Regions from separate parts of the Paenibacillus sp. FSL M7-1414 genome, predicted to be linked through region 2. Evidence: riboswitches for the same ligand, from Rfam matches in the RefSeq annotation. Region 2 holds a riboswitch; the other holds the start of a gene.
The links. A riboswitch is a leader RNA that binds a small molecule or an ion and turns the genes downstream of it on or off. The one in region 2 is predicted to bind glycine.
Positions count from the first base shown of each region.

Region 1: linked by a shared signal. The riboswitch ahead of gcvT (glycine cleavage system aminomethyltransferase GcvT) and the one ahead of sdaAB (L-serine ammonia-lyase, iron-sulfur-dependent subunit beta) in region 2 are both predicted to bind glycine.

Region 1 is NZ_JBBOOS010000001.1:5,318,880-5,330,507, reverse strand. Features, by position in the region: gene ptsG (glucose-specific PTS transporter subunit IIBC) at 1-230, shown strand, start outside; gene MHH92_RS23125 (HPr family phosphocarrier protein) at 308-583, shown strand; gene ptsP (phosphoenolpyruvate--protein phosphotransferase) at 576-2,288, shown strand; gene gcvPB (aminomethyl-transferring glycine dehydrogenase subunit GcvPB) at 2,526-3,965, opposite strand; gene gcvPA (aminomethyl-transferring glycine dehydrogenase subunit GcvPA) at 4,097-5,452, opposite strand; gene gcvT (glycine cleavage system aminomethyltransferase GcvT) at 5,449-6,585, opposite strand; glycine riboswitch at 6,802-6,902, opposite strand; glycine riboswitch at 6,906-7,028, opposite strand; gene gcvH (glycine cleavage system protein GcvH) at 7,372-7,764, shown strand; gene MHH92_RS23095 (PTS mannitol transporter subunit IICB) at 8,184-9,638, shown strand; gene MHH92_RS23090 (BglG family transcription antiterminator) at 9,677-11,628, shown strand, end outside.
Region 2 is NZ_JBBOOS010000001.1:513,930-525,557, reverse strand. Features, by position in the region: gene MHH92_RS02500 (response regulator transcription factor) at 1-527, opposite strand, end outside; gene MHH92_RS02495 (alpha-glycosidase) at 756-2,516, shown strand; gene sdaAA (L-serine ammonia-lyase, iron-sulfur-dependent, subunit alpha) at 2,700-3,677, opposite strand; gene sdaAB (L-serine ammonia-lyase, iron-sulfur-dependent subunit beta) at 3,667-4,356, opposite strand; glycine riboswitch at 4,494-4,630, opposite strand; glycine riboswitch at 4,635-4,759, opposite strand; gene MHH92_RS02480 (hypothetical protein) at 4,894-6,570, opposite strand; gene MHH92_RS02475 (LolA family protein) at 6,779-7,873, opposite strand; gene MHH92_RS02470 (sensor histidine kinase) at 7,875-9,365, opposite strand; gene MHH92_RS02465 (response regulator transcription factor) at 9,362-10,072, opposite strand; gene MHH92_RS02460 (phosphotransferase enzyme family protein) at 10,265-11,296, opposite strand; gene pstB (phosphate ABC transporter ATP-binding protein PstB) at 11,479-11,628, opposite strand, start outside.

The DNA.
Region 1 (11,628 bases), 4.8 Mb from region 2:
TTAATACGGTGAAGTTGAAAGGTCAAGGCTTTAACGTACTGGTACAGGAAGGTGATCTGGTATCGGCAGGTCAGCCGATTATGGAAGTGGATCTGGAGTATGTCAAAGCAAATGCTCCTTCGATCATTTCACCAGTTATTTTCACTAACCTGCCAGAGGGCTCCACAGTAACTCTGAAGAAGAGTGGAGTGCTGAAAGTTGGCGAACAGCCAATCATTGAGATAAAATAAGAAGTGTTACGACGATGGCAAGCAAGTGTAAATATATGCAATGCCTAAACCAAACTACTGAAAGTGAGATGATTGTAATGCAACAAACATTCAGAATTACAGACGAAGATGGTATCCACGCACGTCCGGCGACAGCCCTGGTTAATACAGCAAACAAATTCAAAGGTGCAGAATCCTTTGCAGAAGCTAACGGTAAAAAAGTAACTTTGAAATCCATCCTGGGTGTTCTTTCCCTCGGATTGGAACAAGGCGACACTATCAGCATCATCGTTGAAGGCGAAGGCGAAGCTGAAGCTCTTCAAGCTTTGACTGACGTTATGGTTAACGAAGGGTTGGGCGAAATTAATGCTTAATGTTTCCGGGATCGCGGCTTCGGCGGGTATTGCTATCGCCAAGGCGTTTATCTTGGAGCATCCTGACTACTCTGTAGAAAAACGCCAAATTAACGACGTTGACGCAGAGATCGCGAAACTCGACTCAGCTCTGGGTAAATCCCAGGCTGAGCTTGAGGCGATCAAAGAGCGCACTTTACAAGAGCTTGGCGAGAAAAAAGCAGAGATTTTTGCTTCGCATTTGCTCATTCTGAATGACCCGGAACTAATTGATCCGGTTAAAGCTAGAATTGCGGATGACATGATCAATGCAGAATTTGCTTTGAACGAAACGGCATCGCAATTTATCTCCATGTTTGAGAACATGAAGAGTGCTTACCTGCAGGAACGTGCTGCAGATATGCGTGACGTTACCAAACGTGTGCTAAATCACTTGCTTGGTATCGACTTCATGAGTCCGGCTGAGATCAATGAAGAAGTGATTGTGCTTGCGGAGGATCTAACACCTTCCGACACGGCTCAATTGAACCGCCAATTTGTTAAAGGTTTTGCAACCAACATTGGTGGACGTACTTCTCACTCGGCAATTATGGCTCGCTCTCTTGAGATTCCGGCTGTTGTTGGAACCAAGGACATCTTGGCTCAAGCGAAACAAGGCGATATGATTATTGTTGACGGTCTGGATGGTCACGTACTAGTTAACCCTACTGATGAAGTTATTGCTGAATACCGTGCCAAACAGGAACAGTATGATGCACAACGTGCAGAGTGGAGAAAACTTCGTGATGAGCCAACGGTAACGGTGGACAACGTTCATGTTGAACTTGCAGCCAACATTGGTACACCAAATGACGTAACGGGTGTTCTGGAAAACGGCGGCGAGGCTGTAGGCCTGTACCGTACCGAGTTCTTGTACATGGGCAGAGACAAGCTTCCTTCCGAAGACATTCAGTATAATGCTTACAAAGCGGTACTGGAAAAAATGGAAGGCAAACCTGTCGTTGTTCGTACACTCGACATCGGTGGAGACAAAGAGCTTCCATACCTGGATCTGCCAAAAGAAATGAATCCATTCCTCGGCTTCCGCGCAGTTCGTCTGTGTTTGGACCGTCTGGATATCTTCCGTACACAATTGCGTGCATTGCTGCGTGCAAGCGTACATGGAAACCTGCGTGTCATGTTCCCAATGATCGCAACACTCGGTGAATTCCGTGAAGCAAAAGCTGTCTTGCTCGAAGAGAAAGAGAAGCTGGTTGCTGAAGGTATTGCTGTTTCTGACAGCATTCAACTCGGAATCATGGTCGAAATTCCTTCGACTGCAGTTCTGGCGGATCAATTTGCCAAAGAAGTGGATTTCTTCAGTATCGGAACGAACGATCTGATTCAATACACGATGGCTGCTGACCGCATGAACGAACGAGTGGCTTATCTGTACCAGCCTTACAACCCAGCCATTTTGCGTTTGGTTAAAATGGTTATCGATGCAGCGCATCGTGAAGGCAAATGGGTTGGCATGTGTGGTGAGATGGCAGGAGACGAAACAGCAATTCCATTGCTGCTTGGTCTTGGATTGGATGAGTTCAGCATGAGCGCAACCTCCATTCTGCCAGCTCGTAGTCAGATCACCAAGCTGTCCCGTGCGGATATGCAGGAACTGGCTGCTAAAGCTCTGGATATGCAAACGGCTGAACAAGTTGTTGAATTGGTTCAAAGCATTCAAGCGTAATTTTGCCGGGGTTTCCTCCGGATTTGAGGTTTTTCTTTTTCCGATAATGAGCTGCATTGATGCAGCGATTTTGCCGGTATCCGCTGTTACAGCGGGTACTGGCTTTTTTTGTTGCTCGAACGTATAGGAATTAGAAGGGGAGTAGGAGGAGAAAGGTCCTGTAATGTCTAGCCAAAAAAATGCTCTTACTGGTGTAGTTAACATCAGCAAGAGCATGATTAGTAATACACTTAGTGCTTAACTGCACGCGCAGTTCAGTACAGGTTTGCGAGCGGCGGTGGTTTCATCCAGACGAGTGACCGGTGTTCCGTAAGGTGCGTTCAGTACCAATTCAGGTGTCTCTTCCGCTTCTTTGGCAATCCGTATCATCGTATCAATGAAGCCATCCAGCGTTTCTTTGCTCTCGGTTTCTGTCGGTTCGATCATGATGCATTCCTCCACGTTGAGCGGGAAGTACACCGTAGGCGGGTGATATCCAAAATCAAGCAATCGCTTGGCAACATCAAGTGTGCGCACACCGTATTGCTTCAAACCCCGACCAGACATGACAAATTCATGTTTGCATACACCCGGATACGGAATCTCGTAGTATGGTGCGAGGCGGGCCATCATATAATTAGCATTCAGTACCGCACATTCAGAGACACGGCGCAAGCCTTCCGGTCCATAGGTGCGAATGTAGGCATAGGCACGTACCAATATACCGAAGTTACCGTAGTAGGCTTTCACCCGGCCAATGGATTGATCGCCTTCACGATCGAATGCATACATACCATCATCATTTTTGATAACCATGGGCTTAGGCAGGAACGGAACTAAACGACTCTTCACACCGACTGGTCCGGCGCCAGGTCCACCACCGCCATGTGGCGTACTCATCGTTTTGTGCAAGTTCAGATGCACCACGTCAAAGCCCATATCACCCGGACGGGTAATGCCCATAATGGCATTGGAGTTGGCTCCGTCGTAATACAACAAGCCACCAGCCTGGTGTACGATGGATGCAATCTCCTGAATGTCTTTCTCAAACAGACCAAGTGTATTCGGGTTTGTCAGCATCAATGCTGCCGTATCCGAACCGACTGCTGCACGGAGTGCGTCCAGATCGACCAGTCCGTCTGCGCGGGATGGAATCGTCACAGTTTCAAATCCTGCAACGGTTGCACTTGCCGGGTTGGTACCATGCGAAGAATCGGGCACGATGACTTTGGTACGTTGTTCGCCACGACCTTCGTGGTAGGCACGAATCATCATAAGTCCAGTCCATTCTCCATGGGCACCAGCTGCTGGTTGCAAGGTCACAGCGTCCATACCTGTCAGACCTGCAAGGTCGTTTTGCAACGTATATAACAGTTCTAGTGCACCTTGAATGCTGGATTCATGCTGGTACGGATGGATTTTGGCGAATCCATTATAACGGGCAACATCCTCATTGATCTTCGGATTGTATTTCATCGTACAAGAGCCCAGTGGATAGAATCCGTTATCTACGCCGAAGTTGCGGCGGGACAGAGCGGTATAGTGTCGAATAACATCGACCTCAAACACTTCCGGCAGTGCTGCTGCTTCCGAACGGAGCATTTCCCGGGGAATCAACGTATCGGCAGCCTGACGAGGAACGTCACATTCTGGCAAGGAATAAGCGACACGTCCAGGGCTGCTGAGTTCAAAAATCAATGATTGTTCCGAAGCAGGAGATAAGGTCTGTGCACTAAATGTTGTATCCTTCTCAGGTTGAACCGAAGTGGAGACAGAGGTACCTGTTTCCGATTGTCCTTGTACCGATGTTGTCGTCGTCGTTTCCTGAGTCACAGCGATCCCTCCAATGCTCGTGCGAATTCGTCAATCTCTTCCTTAGTGCGCCGTTCGGTAACAGCAATCAGCATATGTCCGGCAAGCTCCGGGTAATCACGTCCGAGTTCGTAACCACCAATAAAGCCCGCATCCAGCAGTTTCAACTGAAGAGTATCCACGTCGGTTCCTTCAGGAAGCTTAATAACAAACTCATTAAATGTTGGTGCATTAAAAGTAAGGCTAACTCCAGAAATCGCAGTTAATGTATTGAGGGTGTAATGACTCTTTTGCAAATTCAGATCCGCGACATCAATCATTCCTTGTTTACCCATGATGGACATATATACAGATGCGCTGAGTGCAAGCAAAGCCTGGTTGGAACAGATGTTGGATGTCGCCTTTTCGCGTCGGATGTGCTGTTCACGTGCTTGCAATGTCAGTACAAAACCACGCTTGCCATTGCGATCGGTTGTTTGGCCTACAATTCGGCCAGGAATTCGGCGCATATGAGGCTGGGATACTGCGAAATATCCGCATGTCGGACCGCCGAGTGAAGCGGCGATGCCGAGGGGCTGCGCATCACCTACAACGATGTCGGCACCCAGCTTGCCTGGGGCTTCCAGCAGACCCAGCGATAGCGGGTTGGCACTTACAACGAGCAGGCCCTTGTGCGCATGCACGAGGTCGGCAGCCTGCTTCACATTTTCCACGGCACCAAAGAAGTTCGGACTCTGGATCATGACAGCAGCGGTATCGTCTGATATGGCGGTTTGCAGGGCATCCCAGTCAGTGACGCCATCCTTATAGCCAATCTCGACAATCTCCAGACGGAGTCCGTGCGCATATGCCTGCAATACCTGACGGGCTTCCGGATGAACGGTACGGGATACGATGAGCTGTTTGCGACGAGTTGCCGCTGCGGCCAGATTACCGGCTTCCGCAAAAGCCGTTGCGCCGTCATACATGCTGGCATTGGCTACAGCCATACCGGTTAATTCACAGATGTAGGATTGAAATTCGAAAATGGCCTGTAGTTCACCTTGGCTGATCTCAGGCTGATAAGGTGTGTAGGCAGTGTAAAACTCGGAACGGGAAATGACATGATTGATGACGGAAGGAACATGATGATCATATATGCCAGCGCCGAGGAAGCTGGCGTGTGTTTCGAAATTGGCGTTGGCGCCAGCTTGTTTGGACATGTGACGTGTCAGCGCATATTCATCAAGTTTGGAGGATACGGGCAGCTCGCCCTGATAACGAATCTCTTTTGGAATGTCCTGAAACAGATCCTCCAGCGTATCCACACCGATGGTTGCGAGCATGGCGCTCTGATCTTGTTCAGTCATGGGAATGTAACGGTGCTTGCTCATGCTTGATCAGCTCCTTGAGTAGGTGTCTTCGACGTACGTGTCCGTTTATGAAAAGGGGTCTTCACGACCTCGGCTTTTAGTTTCTTGCCGCGGATCTCAATCTCAAGCGGGGTTCCCAGCGCAGCGTATTTGCTGTCGATGAGGGCAAGCCCCAGATTACGCTTCAATGTAGGTGATTGCGTGCCTGTTGTCACTTCACCAATCTGTACGCCTTCGGCGTAAATCGGATAGTGGGGGCGGGGAATACCGCGCTCCAACACTTCGATGCCGACCAGTTTGCGGGCGGGCCCGTCAGTTTTTTGCTGTAACAAGGCTTCGTGTCCGATAAAAGGTCCGGCATTCAGCTTCACAAACATGCCAACACCAGCCTCAAGCGGAGAGATAGTTGCCGACAATTCCTGTCCATACAGAGGGAGCTTTGCTTCAAAGCGCAGTGTATCCCGAGCACCGAGGCCTGTCGGTACAAGTCCGTGACCTTCACCGGCTTGCATTAACCCATTCCAGACCACAGCGGCCTGATCTGCAGGAACATATAGCTCAAAGCCATCTTCACCGGTATAACCGGTACGGGACAACAGTAATTTTACTCCACATACTTCAGCATCCTGCACAAAACGAAACGGTTCAATCGAGCTTACATCCGTATCTGTAACTTTCCCGATAATGTCTACAGCCAGTGGACCTTGCAAGGCGAGTAGCGCCGTCTGCTCCGAATCATTGGTCATGCTTACGCCGGGGATCAAGTGCTCTTGCAGCCACGCCCAATCCTTGTCGATGTTGGAGGCGTTAACCACAAGCATATAATGCTGATCTTCCAGCTTATACACGAGCAGATCATCCACCACACCGCCATCTGGATAACACATCAGGGTGTACTGGGCTTGACCGGGAACCAGCGTGGTCACATCATTAGTCATCATTTGTTGCAAAAAAACTTCAGCCTGCTCACCCTGTACAGTGAATTCGCCCATATGGGATACATCAAACAGTCCAGCACGCTCGCGTACCGCTTCATGTTCTTTCTGGATTCCGCTAAATTGTACGGGAAGCTCCCAGCCTCCAAAATCAATGCACCGTACGCCTTCATATTGCTGATATAGTGGGAAGAGTGGTGTTCTAAGCAAATCAGACATCAAATCACCTCGTCATGGGCCGTCAGCCGGCCGGATATACAATCGTGGATCAATGAACCAGGGTATTTTTAAATTTTCAGCTAGATATTTTCATCACATAAGTATGGTAAGGCAGCTATGGCAGCGCCATTCTACATCCTGTTTTTCGTTTTTTGGGAAAAAGGAAAAGGACAGGCCAAAGAATCGGCATGCCAAGTAGCACGCTGTATTCTAAGGCTCTGTCCCTTGTACCTGAGAGTTACCCCGCTGCGTTGTGCAGCAGGTTTCCCCTTGGGTGATCATAACGCCCGCACAGGGCGAATAGATGCTCTCCAGAGTTGCGTCCCGTAAAAGTCCTTTTGCCTGAGAGATTCACCTCCGCTTATCGGTGGTTTACTCCTTCGGCGTTACCTCATGTACATCCCGAATCGGGTGTCACGGGTAATCTCTCCCTTTACATTCATCCGCGGGTATAACATAGTCCAATAAACACATTTACTCCTTTCATTAAAACGTGAATCCACTACCGATGTCAAGAACGATATCATAGATAATGATTTAAAACCGAATATTTATTTTATTTTTTATGTTATTGTTCGTATATTTAAAAAGACTACGCTTACTATTCTAATATTCACCAGTATATGAAGAAAGAGTGTAATCCGGTTACAGGATTTAGAGGTGTTCAGCAAATAAATTGTGAGGTATCTTGACATTTGATTCAAAAATATCATACGCTATGTTCTGGGAAAAAGGTTAAGGTCAAAGAACGCATGTACTCATTAATGAAAAGCGAGGCGGATATCGATGAGCGAATTGAAAAGTGATTTCCTGTACAGTGAAGAGCACGAATGGGTGCAAACCGTAGGGGAGGATACTGTACGTATTGGCATTACCGAGTTCGCGCAGCATCAGCTGGGTGACATTGTGTTTGTGGAATTGCCTGACCTTGAAACCAATGTAAAAGCAGAGGACAGCATTGGAACGATCGAATCGGTCAAAACGGTGTCGGACTTGTTCTCTCCCGTCACTGGTTCAATCATTGCGGTGAATGATTCGTTGCAGGACTCACCTGAACTTGTGAACAGCTCTCCTTACGAGGAAGGCTGGATGATTGAGATCCGTGTTGAGGGAGATCTGACAGCAGCATTGTCTACATTGATGAATGCAGACGCGTATCGGAAACATACGGAAGAATAGTATCAACGAACTTGTACTTATTAACATATATTTTATAATTAAATGATATGAGCTTCATATTGTTTCGACCTGTGTGAGCCGGATGCTTGCACAGGTTTTTTGTGCTTTCCAAGAATGGTTTTGAATGTGGAATGAAGCAGATTGTGGATGTAAATCACCTGATTGGACCAAGCTATAGTTTAGAAAATGATTCTGGAAATGACAAAAGTCATAGGCAAGAAAATCCTTGTGTACCAATGGGTTCAGCCATTATGCATCAAGTAAAACGATTACATAACCTAATGTTGTCATCATTGTTCATGACGAAAGTACGCTTTCATTTCATTGAACAGGAGAGCATTCTCGCTTAGGATTACAGCAGGGGAGAAATGATACCCCTTTCATAAATCATAATCACTTGATCCAAGGAGGATAATACAATGAGTAATTTGGACCAATCGTCCAATTCCAAAGGTGGGCTACGGGTAGGTGTTCAGCGTTTTGGCCGATTCCTGAGTGGTATGGTCATGCCAAATATGGGAGCGTTCATCGCCTGGGGATTAATTACGGCTCTGTTCATTCCAACAGGCTGGTTCCCTAACGAGACGCTTGCACAGCTAGTTGATCCGATGATCAAATATTTGCTGCCACTGTTAATTGGTTACACCGGAGGTACGATGGTGCATGGTCAGCGTGGTGGTGTCGTGGGTGCCATTATGACCATCGGGGTCATCGTGGGTAGTGATATCCCGATGTTCCTCGGTGCCATGATTGCCGGACCACTGGCAGCATGGATTATCAAAAAGTTCGATAAATCCATTGAAGGTAAAATTAGAGCCGGATTTGAAATGCTGGTTAACAACTTCTCAGCCGGTATTATTGGCGGAATCTTGGGGATTTTTGCGCTACTGGGCATCGGACCTGCTGTAGAAGCGATTAGCAAAGTATTATCTGCCGGGGTACAAGGGTTAATGAATCTTGGTTTGCTGCCGCTGGTCAACCTAATCATCGAACCAGGTAAAGTATTGTTCCTGAACAATGCAATCAACCACGGGATTCTGACACCGATTGCAACAGATCAAGCGAGAGAATTAGGGAAATCCGTATTATACATGCTTGAATCAAACCCGGGTCCGGGACTTGGTATCTTACTTGCTTACTGTTTCTTCGGACGCGGAATGGCTAAATCTTCTGCACCGGGTGCCGTAATCATTCATTTCTTCGGGGGAATTCATGAGATCTACTTCCCTTACATTCTGATGAGACCGATTCTGATTCTTGCCGCAATTGCGGGTGGCGTCGCAGGTACATTAACATTCATGCTCACCGGAGCAGGACTTGTTTCAGCACCATCACCGGGTAGTATTATCGCGTATTTCTTCTTAACACCAAAAGGTGGATACCTGCCGATGTTCGCAGGGGTGCTTGTAGCAGCCGTCGTTTCTTTCCTGGTTGCAGCAGTGTTGCTGAAAACGGGTAAACAAAAGGACGAAGATCTGGAGTCCGCATCCAGTCGGATGAAAGACATGAAGAGTCAAGGAACCCTGCCAAACGCTGGTATTACGGCTAATCAAAGTGAAGCAGACAGAGCCGCAGATATGGCTTCTTCTACCTTCAAAACAGACGTGAAGAAAATTGTCTTCTCCTGTGATGCAGGCATGGGGTCAAGTGCCATGGGTGCTTCCATTCTACGCAAGAAGATGAAGGCAGAGGGGATTGACGTTACGGTGACCAATACGGCTATCAGTGATATCCCGCCGGATGCAGACGTGGTGATCACACAACAAGTATTGACCGATCGTGCCCGCTCCGTTGCGCCGAACGCAGAACATATATCCATCGACAACTTCCTAAAAAGCCCGGAATACGATGCGCTCGTTGAACGTCTGAAGTAATTGCACGCATTTGTTTTCCCTGAGCCGGAGGCTGAGATATGAGTATTACCAAAAGACAACGTGAAATCGTGGAGTTCCTGCTGGAGCATCCACATGAAGTCACTGCCGGCGAAATCGCCGTTGAAGTAAAGGTCAGTACCCGAACGGTTCACCGGGAGCTGCAAATGATTGAACAATGGCTTGAACCTTTGGGCATGAAGCTGGAAAAAAAATCAGGAACCGGTATCCGAATCGATGCCGGTTCCGATGATCTGGCTGTATTGCGCCAGCAACTAGAGGGTAAAGAATATGTAGATTTTACGCCAGAAGAGCGTAAGCTCTTCATGCTTTGCATCCTGCTGGATGAACCGGAGCCTGTAAAGTTACTCGCCTTGGCTTCGGATCTGAAAGTGACCGTATCCACCGTAACCACTGATCTGGACGATCTGGAGTCACGGATTCGTCAGGCGGGACTAAAGCTGGTTCGCAGACGTGGATATGGCGTCAAGATTAACGGAAGTGAGACGATTCATCGCACAGCCATAGCTGCACTTGCTCTCGAATTTTTGGATGAGTCGGACCTATTCGGAAGACAGCCAGAACAGGGAGGCTCCATCGTAAACCAAAAATTGTTGGATATGATTGGACACGGTGATGTGCTTACGGTCGAAAATGCATTATGGCAACCAGACATCGAATGGCTGGAGAACATCCCGGAACGCCAATACATGAAGTTGCTGATTCAATTATCCGTAGCGGTTGTACGTATTCGTAAAGGCTTTGGCATTGGCCGTATACCTCCCCTGGAGAACAAGGGAGATGAAGTCGCAGAGCAGGATGAGATGAAGGTTCCGCCTTATATGGCTTCCCGCTTGTGTGGTGTGTTATCGACCCAGCTGGGGCTGACATTCTCCCAAGATGAGCAAGCTTATTTTCACAGACTATTAGTTGAGACAGAGCAGCGGATTCATTCTTCGCGGCTGTTGCCAATAGACGATTTGATTTTACTGGACAGGGTACATTCACTGATTGATCAGATGCAGGCGAGAACACATTACGCCTTTCATGAGGATCGTTTGCTTCGTGAAGGTCTGCTTGGTCATATGCAACCTGTCATGGAGCGAATTGAAGGGCAACAGATGATTCGTAATCCGCTACTGCAGCAGATTCGCAAGGATTATGATTCTCTCTTCGAAGAGGTCAAACAATCCGTGCATCAAGCTTGGCCAGGCACAGAAGTTCCGGATGAAGAAATTGGTTTCCTGGTCATGCATTTTGGCGCTTCCATCGAGAGGTTACGTGCACTGAAACGTGAGATCAGGGCAATCATCGTGTGTACAAGCGGAATCGGATCATCACGTATGCTCTCCAGCCGACTGTCCAAGGAGATTCCCGAGATTCGGATCATGGACAGCGTGTCTTGGTATGAAGCTGCCCGGATACCTACAGATGAATATGATCTGGTGTTATCCACTGTTGATCTGCCGATGGATGAGCATCAGTATTACAAAGTGAGTCCACTGCTTACGGCAGAAGAGAGCGAACGTCTGCGTCATTTTATCCGAACAACAACATTACAACGACAGCATAATAAGCCCCGTGAAATAGAGGTTCAGACAACAGGTCGTTACTCGGACCCTGACGGAATGGAAGCTATTTTAGTTGAAATCGTCCGAATTATTGGCAAGTTTCAGGTGTACCCGCTGGATAACCAGGATATCGGATTCTATAAAACGGTGTATGCGATGTGCAACGTACTCCATGGATCTGGTGTATTGAAGGAACCGGAGGAGGTCGCGAAACGGTTGGAGGCACGTGAGGCAGTGGGGAGTCAGAAGATTCCCGGCACAAGACTTGCGCTGTTTCATACACGCAGTGAGGGGATCTACAGGCCGTCCATTAGCTTGTTTCAACTCACTGAGCCACTCCTTCGTACGCCGGATGATCCGACAGGAGTTACCCATGTCCTCTTGATGCTCGGTCCCAGAGAATTATCCAAGGAAAGCCTGGA
Region 2 (11,628 bases):
TGCTCTTTGGTTCGAATCATGCCCATATGTCGTAGCAGGTAGGCGAAGATGTGGAACTGTTTTCCCGATAAAATAATCTCATCCCCCGTCTCCTCATTGACAATCCGATTGTCCTTCTCATAGATGGAGAGATGATCCAGCTTCAGGGCTGTATCCGATGAGACCGCAGTTCCCGCCTTACGCAGTTGAACCTCAATCCGGGCAGCCAGTTCATCGGGGTGAAATGGTTTGGTCACATAGTCATCGGCAAAATCAAGACCGTGCAACTTGTCGTCAATGGACGTTCTGGCCGAGAGCATGACAATGGGCACTGCGGGATGTTCTTTTTTCAGTCGTTGGCCCACCGTAAATCCATCCAGCCCAGGCAGCATGACATCCAGAATAATGAGTGAGCAACCGACAGCAGCCTCCGCTGCGCCTTCACCACTGCCGAGCCATACCACCTCATAACCGCGCTCCTCCAGATCGGCTCTGACCCAAGTCGCAATTTCCGTATCGTCTTCAATATATAACAGTTTGGTTTTCATCCGAATATTCGTTTCCTTTCTGCCCCCATTGGGTTAATGATATATCTGAGCATCATCATGATAAAAGCTGTCTATAACATATGGATTCATGTCTTGTTGAGCAAATGTTGAAGTCCTTTACGTTACCACACATGCTAATTATAGCTTATCCATTAACGTTGGGAATGTCATATTAATCAAGTCTACCAAGTACATATCAGTTCTACACCTGACGGGAGGAATTTCATTATGCTGCTGGAAGCCATCTATCATCAACCGAAACGAAACTGGGCCTATGCCTATGACCAAAATACAATCCACCTGCGCCTGCGTACCAAAAAGAATGATCTGACCGAGGTACATGCCCTGACCGGGGATAAATATGCGTGGGATGCAACCAAAGCGCTGGTTCCCTTAACAAAGTTCACCTCTGACTCCATGTTCGATTACTTCGAGGGTGAGGTGAAACCTCCCTACCACCGACTGAAGTACTCTTTTCTGCTCAAAAACGGAGACGAACAGATCTGGATGACCGAGACGGACTTCCAGGAAAAAGAACCAGACGATCCGGGTCGTATGTTCCAGTTCCCTTATATTCATGCCGGAGCTGTATTCACACCCCCTGCATGGGTTAAAGATGCAGTGTTCTATCAGATTTTCCCTGAACGATTCGCCAACGGCAACCCGGATATTAGTCCGGAAAAGGTAGAGCCGTGGGGTGGTGAGCCGACACCTTTCAATTTCTTCGGCGGTGACCTTCAGGGCGTGATCGATCATCTGGATTACATCAGCGATCTTGGCATTAATGCGATCTACTTCACCCCCATCTTTGAAGCCACCACCAATCACAAATACGATACAGAAGACTACCTGCGGGTAGACCGGCACTTTGGTGACGCAGATACCGTGAAACGACTGGTCGAGCTGTGCCACGCACGTGGAATTCGCGTACTTCTGGATGCTGTGTTCAACCATTCCGGGAAGACATTTGCGCCGTTTGCGGATGTGCAGAAGAACGGAGAACAATCCAAATATAAGGACTGGTTCCATGTACACGAATTCCCACTGGACGTGAAGGACGGCATTCCTACGTATGAGACCTTCGGATTCGAAGCGCACATGCCAAAGCTGAATACGGAGAATTCCGAGGTTAAGGCTTATCTGCTGGAGGTTGCCGAGTACTGGATTAAGGAAGTGGGCGCGGACGGATGGCGGCTGGATGTGGCAGACGAAGTGGACGATGCATTCTGGCGTGATTTCCGCCGTGTAGTCAAAGCCGCTAATCCGGATGCCTACATTCTGGGCGAAGTATGGAACGAGTCTTCCTCCTGGCTGCAAGGCGACCAGTTCGATGCGTCCATGAACTATCCGTTTACCGATGCCGTGAATGCATTCTTTGTGAAAAATACGATGCACGCCGAACAGTTCGCAAACTCCATCGGGCGACAGTTATCCCGTTATCCGCTTCAGGCCAGCGAAGTGGCGTTTAACTTGCTCGACAGCCACGATACTCCGCGGCTGCTCACGCTGTGTGAAGGCGACCAGCGCAAGATGAAGCTGGCTGCGTTATTCCAGTTCAGTTATATGGGCGCGCCGTGCATCTATTACGGAGACGAGATTGGCATGGACGGCGAACACGATCCGGGCTGCCGTAAATGCATGGAATGGGATGAAGCGAAGCAAGACCGAGAGCTGTTCGACTTTTATCAGAAACTGATCTCCCTGCGTCATGCGCATCCTGCCCTGCGTGCAGAAGGCACCGTTCGTTTCCTGCAGGCTCGTCCCGATGGCAGCCAACTGGTATTTGAGCGACAAAATGAAGAGGAACGCATTCTGGTTCTGTTCAATCGATCAGAAGAGACGGCTATTGTCGAGCTGGAGGCCGGTGACGAGGAATGGACCGAGTTATTCGGCGGAAACCATCGTACCGCCAAGGAAGATGGCGTACTCGCCATTGAATTGCCCGCGTATGGATATGCCGTACTGAGTACGGCTGTGAGCCAGAACTAGAGTCATAATACACATTCATCTGAAGTCAAATATAAGTATCCTAACTTCGCTTCATCTGGTAGCATAAAACAAGCGTCCTGCATAACCCGGATTCGGGTTCGCGGACGCTTGTTTTTGTATTTTTGTATTCGCCGTTATACATCATAATGTCACTGATTTATATATCGGTGGTCCCGGTTCAGCTTAAACCTGAGTACCCTTGTCCACTTGAGCATTGTCCGCCCCACTTGTAGTTGTGTCAGAATCCGCTGGCTTCGACTCCGGCTCAGGCTCGGCACGCTTTGCCTTTGGTTTAGCCAGCTTTTGCATCATTTTGCGGCCTGTTGGTGTCTGGGCCAGTCCACCTTGGGCTGTCTCCCGATGTCGGCTCGGCATTGCACTGCCTACTTCCAGCATGACATCGATGACTTCGTCTGAAGGAATGGCACTACGCACTCCGGCCAGGGCCATATCAGCCGCAGCCAGCGCCGTAACTGCACCCAGTCCATTACGGACGATGCATGGGATTTCAACAAGGCCTGCGACCGGATCGCAGATAAGGCCCAGTGTATTTTTTAACGCCAAACCAACGGCATGAACAACCTGTTCCGGTGTACCTCCACGCAGTTCAACCATGGCACCCGCAGCCATGCCGATAGCGGAACCCACTTCCGCCTGACAGCCACCTTCGGCGCCGGAGATAAATGAATTGTTGGCGATAACATAACCAATCGCTCCCGCACAGAACAACCCGTTCACCAAATGTTCGTCCGTCCAGCCAAACCGCTCCTGTGAGCTAATAAACACACCCGGGATAATGCCGCAGGAACCGGCTGTTGGTGTTGCCACGATCCGACCCATGGAGGCATTCACTTCAGATACACACAGGGCATACGCCATGGCAAGTGCGGAAGCATCTCCTGAACAAGTCTCACCTTTGCGAATGTACTCGGCCATTTTTTTCCCGTCTCCACCTGTTAATCCACTGCGTGATGTCGTATCTTCCGTTAACCCTTTGCGTACCGCTTTCTTCATCACCTGATAATATTCACACATCTGTTTCACAACATCCGCTTCCGGTGTATTGGTCTCCTGAACTTGCTCCTCGATCATCAGCTGAGCAATGGTTTTGGATTCTGCTGTACAGATCGTATTCAGTTCGTGCAAATGTTTAAACCGCATCCGAATCAACTCCTCTCTTCAAATCAATGACACGAATGTCCAATACATGGTCCAGCTCCCTTAGACGCTTGAGCATATCAGGATTAGGCACGCCATCCATTTCCATCGCGGTAAGTGCTTCGCCATCACGGGCTTTCCGGTCCACCTGCATATACCCGATGTTAACCCCGGATGAACTGATCGTGGACGTTACCGATGCAAGCACCCCTGCTTTGTCCGCATGTCGCAGAACGAGTGTTGGAAACTCACCACTAATCTGAACACGAAAATCATTCATCGAATGCACGGATACGCTCCCACCACCAATGGATGCACCGATTAAGGAGCAGGCACGTTCTCCATGCCACAACTCAATTTTGACCGTATTTGGATGAGGAGCAGGTAGGCCACTTGTATAAAACTCAACCTCCATGCCCGCTTCCTCTGCGTATTGCTCTGCATCCGGGATACGCGGATCATCTGTGACATAATCCAGCAGACCACCGATCAGTGCCAAATCTGTTCCGTGCCCCTGATACGTATCTGCAAATGAACCGTACAGGGTCAGCCGGGCACGATCTGGCGTACATCCTAGCCACTGCCGAGCAATTCTTCCTAACCTTGCCGCACCAGCTGTATGTGAACTTGAAGGCCCCGTCATCGATGGACCAATAATTGAGAAAACATCTTTAAATCGCACTTGTAACCCTCCATTATTAATCATGATTCATATTTGTAAAATGTATTCGTCATTTCGATCCAGGAGTTTCATCCACAATGTCCCTTATTTAGATATGATGACATCAAAAAAGGACAGAAGAAGGCCTTAGGCCCTCTCTCTGTCCTCGATACCTGAGAGTTTCACGATCAGCAGTGTCTCACGACAAGGGTGCACTGCCTGCGATTACAGACAAGTTCACCGGGCTGACTGATCATATACCCCTTGGGTGGCGCAGTTCGCGCACTCTCCAGAGTTGCGTCCAACGATGGTACATTTACCTGAGAGATTAACCACTGCGCCGGGTGCGCAGCAGCTTGCTCCTTCGGTGCCTGAACACTAGCCATATTGCTCGGCTAACCCAGGTCTCTCCCGCTCGTTATCATCCGCTGTATTATTTTAATTCGATTCGAATTGGTACATTTCTAAGTTTTTGATCGTGTATACCCATAGAGTAATGTACAATATCATATATGTCAACAAAAGTAACGTGTAATTATCATAAGTTCGATGTCTATTTTAACTGAAACGAATAGCATTAATATTTCTCACTTCCGCTGAGGCACTCGTGACGTTGCTAGTTGTCGTAAATTGGATACTTATCGTGTATGCATTAGTCGTTGTAGCCGGGGATGTATCCACGTAAGTGTTGGAGGAAAGAAACCTCAACGTTCCCGAAGCATTACCGCTTCGTGAGAGCTGCAATTGATTAATTAAAACTCCATTACGTCTCAGATTAATGTTATACGCAATACTCCAGTTAGCCCCTACAACTATTGCTATTTGTGTACTATTATCGATTTTCACGCGTTGACCTGCCACTACAGGTACATTAAGTGTCTGAATCGTCGTTTCAGCTACTAATGAAAGACCCAACGCCGTGGTCTGGCTATCAGCAAACAAGGAAGAATCCGCAGGGGCAGAAGCTGCTGTCGATCCAGTAGCTCCTGTTGCACCTGTAACCCCTGTGACTCCGGTCGTCCCCGTTACGCCTGTCGCACCTGTAATACCAGTGACTCCGGTCGTCCCTGTTACTCCCGTTGCGCCTGTATCTCCAGTGACTCCTGTTGCTCCCGTCAATCCGGTTGCACCTGTAACACCAGTATCTCCAGTCGCCCCTGTTACGCCTGTTGCACCTGTAGCCCCAGTAACTCCGGTCGTTCCTGTAAGTCCTGTCGCGCCCGTATCTCCAGTAACTCCGGTCGTCCCCGTTACGCCTGTCACTCCCGTATCTCCAGTAACTCCGGTCGTCCCCGTTACGCCTGTTGCGCCTGTAACACCAGTGACTCCGGTCGTCCCCGTTACGCCTGTCGCTCCCGTATCTCCAGTAACTCCTGTCGTCCCCGTTACGCCTGTCTCTCCCGTATCTCCAGTAACTCCGGTCGCACCCGTTACGCCTGTCTCTCCCGTATCTCCAGTAACTCCGGTCGCACCCGTTACGCCTGTCGCACCTGTAGCCCCAGTCGTTCCTGTTATTCCCGTACTACCGGTGACACCTGTGGCTCCAGTAGACCCTGTCTCCCCTGTGCTCCCGGTGACTCCAGTCGTTCCTGTTATTCCTGTACTCCCAGTAATACCCGTCACTCCCGTAAGCCCTGTCTCTCCTGTGGTCCCCGTACTTCCAGTAGCGCCCGTGACTCCTGTCACTCCGGTAGATCCTGTCTCCCCCGTGGTCCCAGTGACACCGGTCTCTCCCGTCGATCCCGTAGTTCCTCCAGGAGGACCAGTAACTCCTGTCAGTCCTGTAACACCTGTAGCCCCTGTAGGACCAGTTGTTCCCGCAACCCCTGCTGTCCCTGTAGCTCCAGTCGCACCCGTTACCCCGACTAGACCGAGGTCCGCTCCTAACAATTCCTCAGACACCAAACGATGTGCCGTTACCAGTTGACCGTTCTGGTTTTTCCCCCATACGGAAATCTGAACTTCATCCTCCGCATCATCACCTGTGGTAAATATAAACTCAAATGCATCCAAATCTGCATAATAGTCTTTTGTTATAACCTGGTTAGGCAAAACATTAAACAATTCCTCAACGTATAGTGTGCGAACACCATTCAAATAATAGCCTTGAACCAGAACGGTAGAGAAACTAGTGAGACTCCGATTGTCTAATTTCACTGTAATTCTCTGTGTAGGACGCTCGCCGCTTCCCACCACTATATTATTTTCAATTGGCCCTGTTGATAAAACAGCCATCCTGCGATGCCCCCTTCTCCTGCCTCCATCACCAAATCAAGATTGTCTCCTATAAATATGCATATTGAACTGTAAACGTGAAGTTGCCCTCTTGCCTTTTTGGAATGGACTGAACGGAGATCGAATAGATATCCACCACACCAAAAGGAGAATATACAAAAAAAGCTGCCGCTTCGTTTCTGCGGCAACCTTATTATTATTCTTTAGCTCATCTAGACGGATTGGTAAGGGTCAGTTCTTCCGCCCAAGCTTGCAGCTTTGCCTTTGTCCATCCTTCGTTTTCACCCATGATGGAGTACCGCAAGCCATTCTCACTCCATGATATGTTCCGAATGCTCTTCATATATGAACCCTCGGTGTTACGAACCTTAATCTCGGCTTCATCCGGTATTAGTGTATCGTCCACATTTTCTTCCGGCATCTTGAATACCGTCAGGCTGACTTCTACCTTGTCGTTACTTACATAATACAAGGTTACTTCATCTCTGCTCAGCTCACCGCGCGATGTAGACATTTCGATCCGTGATAGTTCGAATTCTCCACTCATGTCCTGTAGGAACGGCTGTTCCAACGCTTTTTCCGCTTCCTCTAGGGTCACTTCGGAATTCTGCATCATATCGTCCAAGTCCTTCACATCGACCTCCTTAGGGATGTCAATTACGAAAGTATCCTTTGTGAATTCAGGGTCATACTGAATCGGATCATAGACCATTTCTGATTTTCCATCCCCATACGCGCTGTTTACTTTGACAATCATCCACGTTTTGGGATCTACCCAATACTCTGAAGATATGGAGAATGCGCCTTCTTCTTTTGGTGTCAATTCAATATGAATGACGTCCTGTCCATAAAGTTTCTCCTGTCCCATCATATTCACATCATGCGTAGTACGTAACCGCTCTAGTTGATCGAGCAATATTTGCTTCTGGGTTTGATTAGGTTGTTGTGACACGGATGATGCATCCATGGAATATGCTGCCCCTGTTTCTTTTTCATATATGATGATCTTCTTTCCATCATTAACTGCGTAACTGACATTGCCATTCTCTGATGTTTCCGTGCGCTTTCGTCCGGTTTCACCATCTACCCATTCCTTAATTTGCATCGTGTTAGTCAGCTTGTCATCCGCCCATATCTTCATCACTCCTTCCGCATAATACGAGGCGGGTTCTGTTTCTGCTGAGACAACCTTCTCAATCATCTCATCTCCTGACATAGCCAGCATATCCTTCTCCGCGCAACCTCCAAGCAGGGCGCCTGCCAACACAGCAGTACCCAGCATCATCCATCCTTTTTTCATCATCTTATCCACCCTCTCTGCGTTTACATTCTCCATGTTCAGGCAATCGGCATGCTGCCAGCGTTCCATATCCTTCGTATGACCACATGCGCATATCCCCTCCGTGCTTTATTGCAACCCGTTTGGCTATACTCAATCCCAATCCCGAACCACCTGCATACGTCTTCTCATCCTGATTCTGGTGTTGAACATAGGGTTCGAAGATACGAATGAGCTGTTCTTCAGGAATAGCAGGACCTTCGTTTTGTACTAAGATCAATGTTGCTCCCGCCCTGTAGTTATCCAATTCAGCTCTAAGCGAAGGAATAATCCATTCAGGAAGCTCCCAATCTGAAGCAATAACCCCTAGTCCCATTACACCGTTCGTCCTTGTGTGGCGTAGTGCATTATTTATCAGATTATCTGTCAGGCGCATCAGTTGTTCGGGATGAACTCGGTACAGTTGATCTGTGCGGACATCCATCTTCACGTCAATCTGACCACGCTCGGCAAGTCCCTCATAGCTCCCAAGCAGCATATCAAAAAACTCTTCACCTTCCACCTTAACCATGGCCATCTCCGATTCACTGGAACCCAACGCCGTATACATCTCAAGTTCACTAATCATCTGTTTCATCCGCTCCACATTTCCGAGCAGCACATCCTGATATTCCTGCCTTTCAAGGCGTTTCAGTTGACGATCACCGTTAAGTACTTCCGTATAGGCACTAATGGACATCAACGGTGTTTTCAGATCATGGGATAACGAGGCGATCATGAGCTCTTTTTCTTTTTGCTCCCTCTCCACATCGGCCTGAGTATGTCTGATCTTGTCTTGCATTGCATCGAACTGTTGGAGCAAGATGCCCATTTCATCATGACGAACAGGTACCACATCCGTAGCAGCCTCTCCCCGTGCAAAAGCATCCATTCGTTCTATGAGATATTTCATCGGCCGAAAGAGCTTTCGGGATAGCAACCACAGCACTGTTCCGTATAACAGGATAAAGAAAGTAGCAGCGAGACCCATGACCCAGGTAGTCCGCAAGGATATGCCTTCCAGCCAATCTCCACGCAGCATGACGATTTCGTAAATGCCGACCAACTCACCCTTTTCCCATACAGGTTTCTTCAACGAGAATGTACGATGACGAATCTGTAAGTTGTACAAATTACGATACAGCTCCGCCCCCCCAACGGTGTAAGCTCCAGCAGACCATGTACTCCCCTCTGATGTGTACACCCGAATCCCTGTTGGTAAATACAGAGCAAAGTTCACCCGACCATTCTCCAATTCGGAGAGTGCAGCGAAAGCATCAGGCGAGTGCAGCTGGTACAGTCCCGGGTCAGATAAAGCCAGTTCAATAGGAGCCAATTGTCCGGACAACTCTACATATTCCGTTACGGCACGCTGATCATTGTAATAGTTATACAGGGAGTACAGCGCCCACCCAGCAGCGACAGGCAGCAGCATTACAATGAGGAAGGCAAGCATTAACCAGTACTTCAACTTCATTCCTCAGGCTCCCCCATGAACCGGTAACCACTGCCCCACACCGTCTGAATCCAGCGTGGATGATGGGGCTCGTCACCAAGCTTGGCCCGAAGGCTCTTCACATGAACTGTGACTGTACTCGAGTTCCCCGCCTCTGGCTGACTCCAGACATGTTCATACAGTTCCGCCTTGGTAAACACCCGGCCCGGATGAGAAGCAAGCAGTATGAGCAAAGCCCATTCCTTGTTGGTTAGTGCCACATGTTCTCCATGAACCTGTGCGCGCTGATTCAAATAATCAATCGATAACCCATCGTTATACTGTCTATCTGTCGAATCCGGCTCTACGCCCTGATATCTGCGGTACCTATTCAGATGAGATTTAATGCGAGCTGTAAGTTCCGTTAGACTGAAGGGCTTCGTAATATAATCGTCAGCTCCCAGCCCAAGCCCCCTGACTTTGCTCTCTTCCTCGATTCGAGCACTCATCATGAGCAGCGGAACATCGCTGATCAGTCTAATGTTTTTGCATACCGTGAACCCATCCATTTCCGGCAGCATCAGATCCAACAAGACTAATTGATAGGTTCCCTCCCTAAAGTCTTCCCAGCTCTCCAAACCGCTTGATGCCCAAGTTACCCCATAACCCTCATGACGTAGATGATCTCTCAAAATACGGGCAATCTCCGGATCATCCTCCACCAGCAATATATTCTCGCTGTCTCTCATCGCTGCTTCATCCTCCCATGACTATATTGTAGCTAAGAAAAGTTGACTCTCCTCAGAGTTTATACTTTCTTCATAAATGTCCATTACGATCGTTATCTAATGCATGCAAAAAGAGCACCCCGATTGTTCAGGACGCTCAGGTAATATTCACAATCTTAATCCTAAGTTATAGCTCCTAGAAAAGGAAACACCTCATAACTCATAGAAGATGCTCTCGTTCTGTACATAGGGTCGGCAATACTTGCTGCACAGCTTTGGCATGCGATCTTTCATCCATTCGTGCCTCGACTCATTCGCCATCTGAAAGGCATAATAACCCAGTGTAAAGATCAACATGAATCCTTCCATTATCCGGATATCACGATCCGTCAGTGGTGCGATCTGTTGGGTATAACCGGATAATAATATGTCACGTTCCTCCCGATTGAACATAAGTGCTGCCCCTCCGGCATCAAAAAGATAATATCCATAACCGTGTAGACAGAAATCAATCATGGAAATCCCCTGCTCCGTTATCAGCAGATTGTTGCGAGTAATATCCCCATGAATGATCCCCCATGTCCCTGCGTGCTGCGGGTATGTTTCTAACTGCTCATTAATGTTCTCAAACGTCTCACGAAGCAGATCGAAGTCTTCCGTTGTAAAAATCCCCAGTCGGACGCCTTCTTCTAGCTGCCCGAGCATGACCAAGTTCTCATGGCTATTGCCATATGCCGGCCGCACCTTTGTTCGATCTGTCTGATTCTGCTCACGCCCATATTGATGAAGCATCTGCAGCTGTGCCCCCAGATCATAGATCTGCTCTGTTGTCAGGCGTTCTCCCTGCTGGATGTCCCTTCCCTCAATCCACTCCAGTACTGTACAGCAGATTTCTTTACCTGCCTCACTTGTCCATACCGTGACCCATTCACCCGATACATTCCGTACCGGATGCTGCACGCGCAATGCTGTCGTTGCGTTTAACTCATGAAGCAGGTTCATCTCTGCCTCCAGCGCAGGAAGCGTATGCTGAATGCCGGTCATACTTGCATATGCGGCTTGATGGATACGTAGCAGATACTTCTGCCCGCTTGCTTCATCAACGACATGATATGTCAGATTCTCATTATGACGAATATATGAAACGACAGGTTTCTCAATAGTGTAGTTCTGTATAATCTGAGCTGCCATATGGTCGTAAGACATCTGATCCGTAGTGATTATCAACATCTCCTTCGAAGTCATGTAAACGTTCTCCACACTAAATATCGTAGCATAATGTTTATCCCGCATACAGAAAATCCCACTAAAATTATAAATTAAAAAAGCACAATCCCCGAACAACCGTCCAGGCATTGTGCTTTCTTTTGTCTCTATTATTTCTTAATCTCTTTGTCTATTACTCTATGTTACACTCCATGATCCAATTAACCGAAACGACCCATAATGTATTCTTGCGTCAGACGATTGTCCGGGTTCGTGAAAATATGCTCTGTATCCCCGTGCTCAATCATGCTTCCCAGATAGAAATAAGCTGTATAATCCGAGATGCGTGCCGCCTGCTGCATGTTATGGGT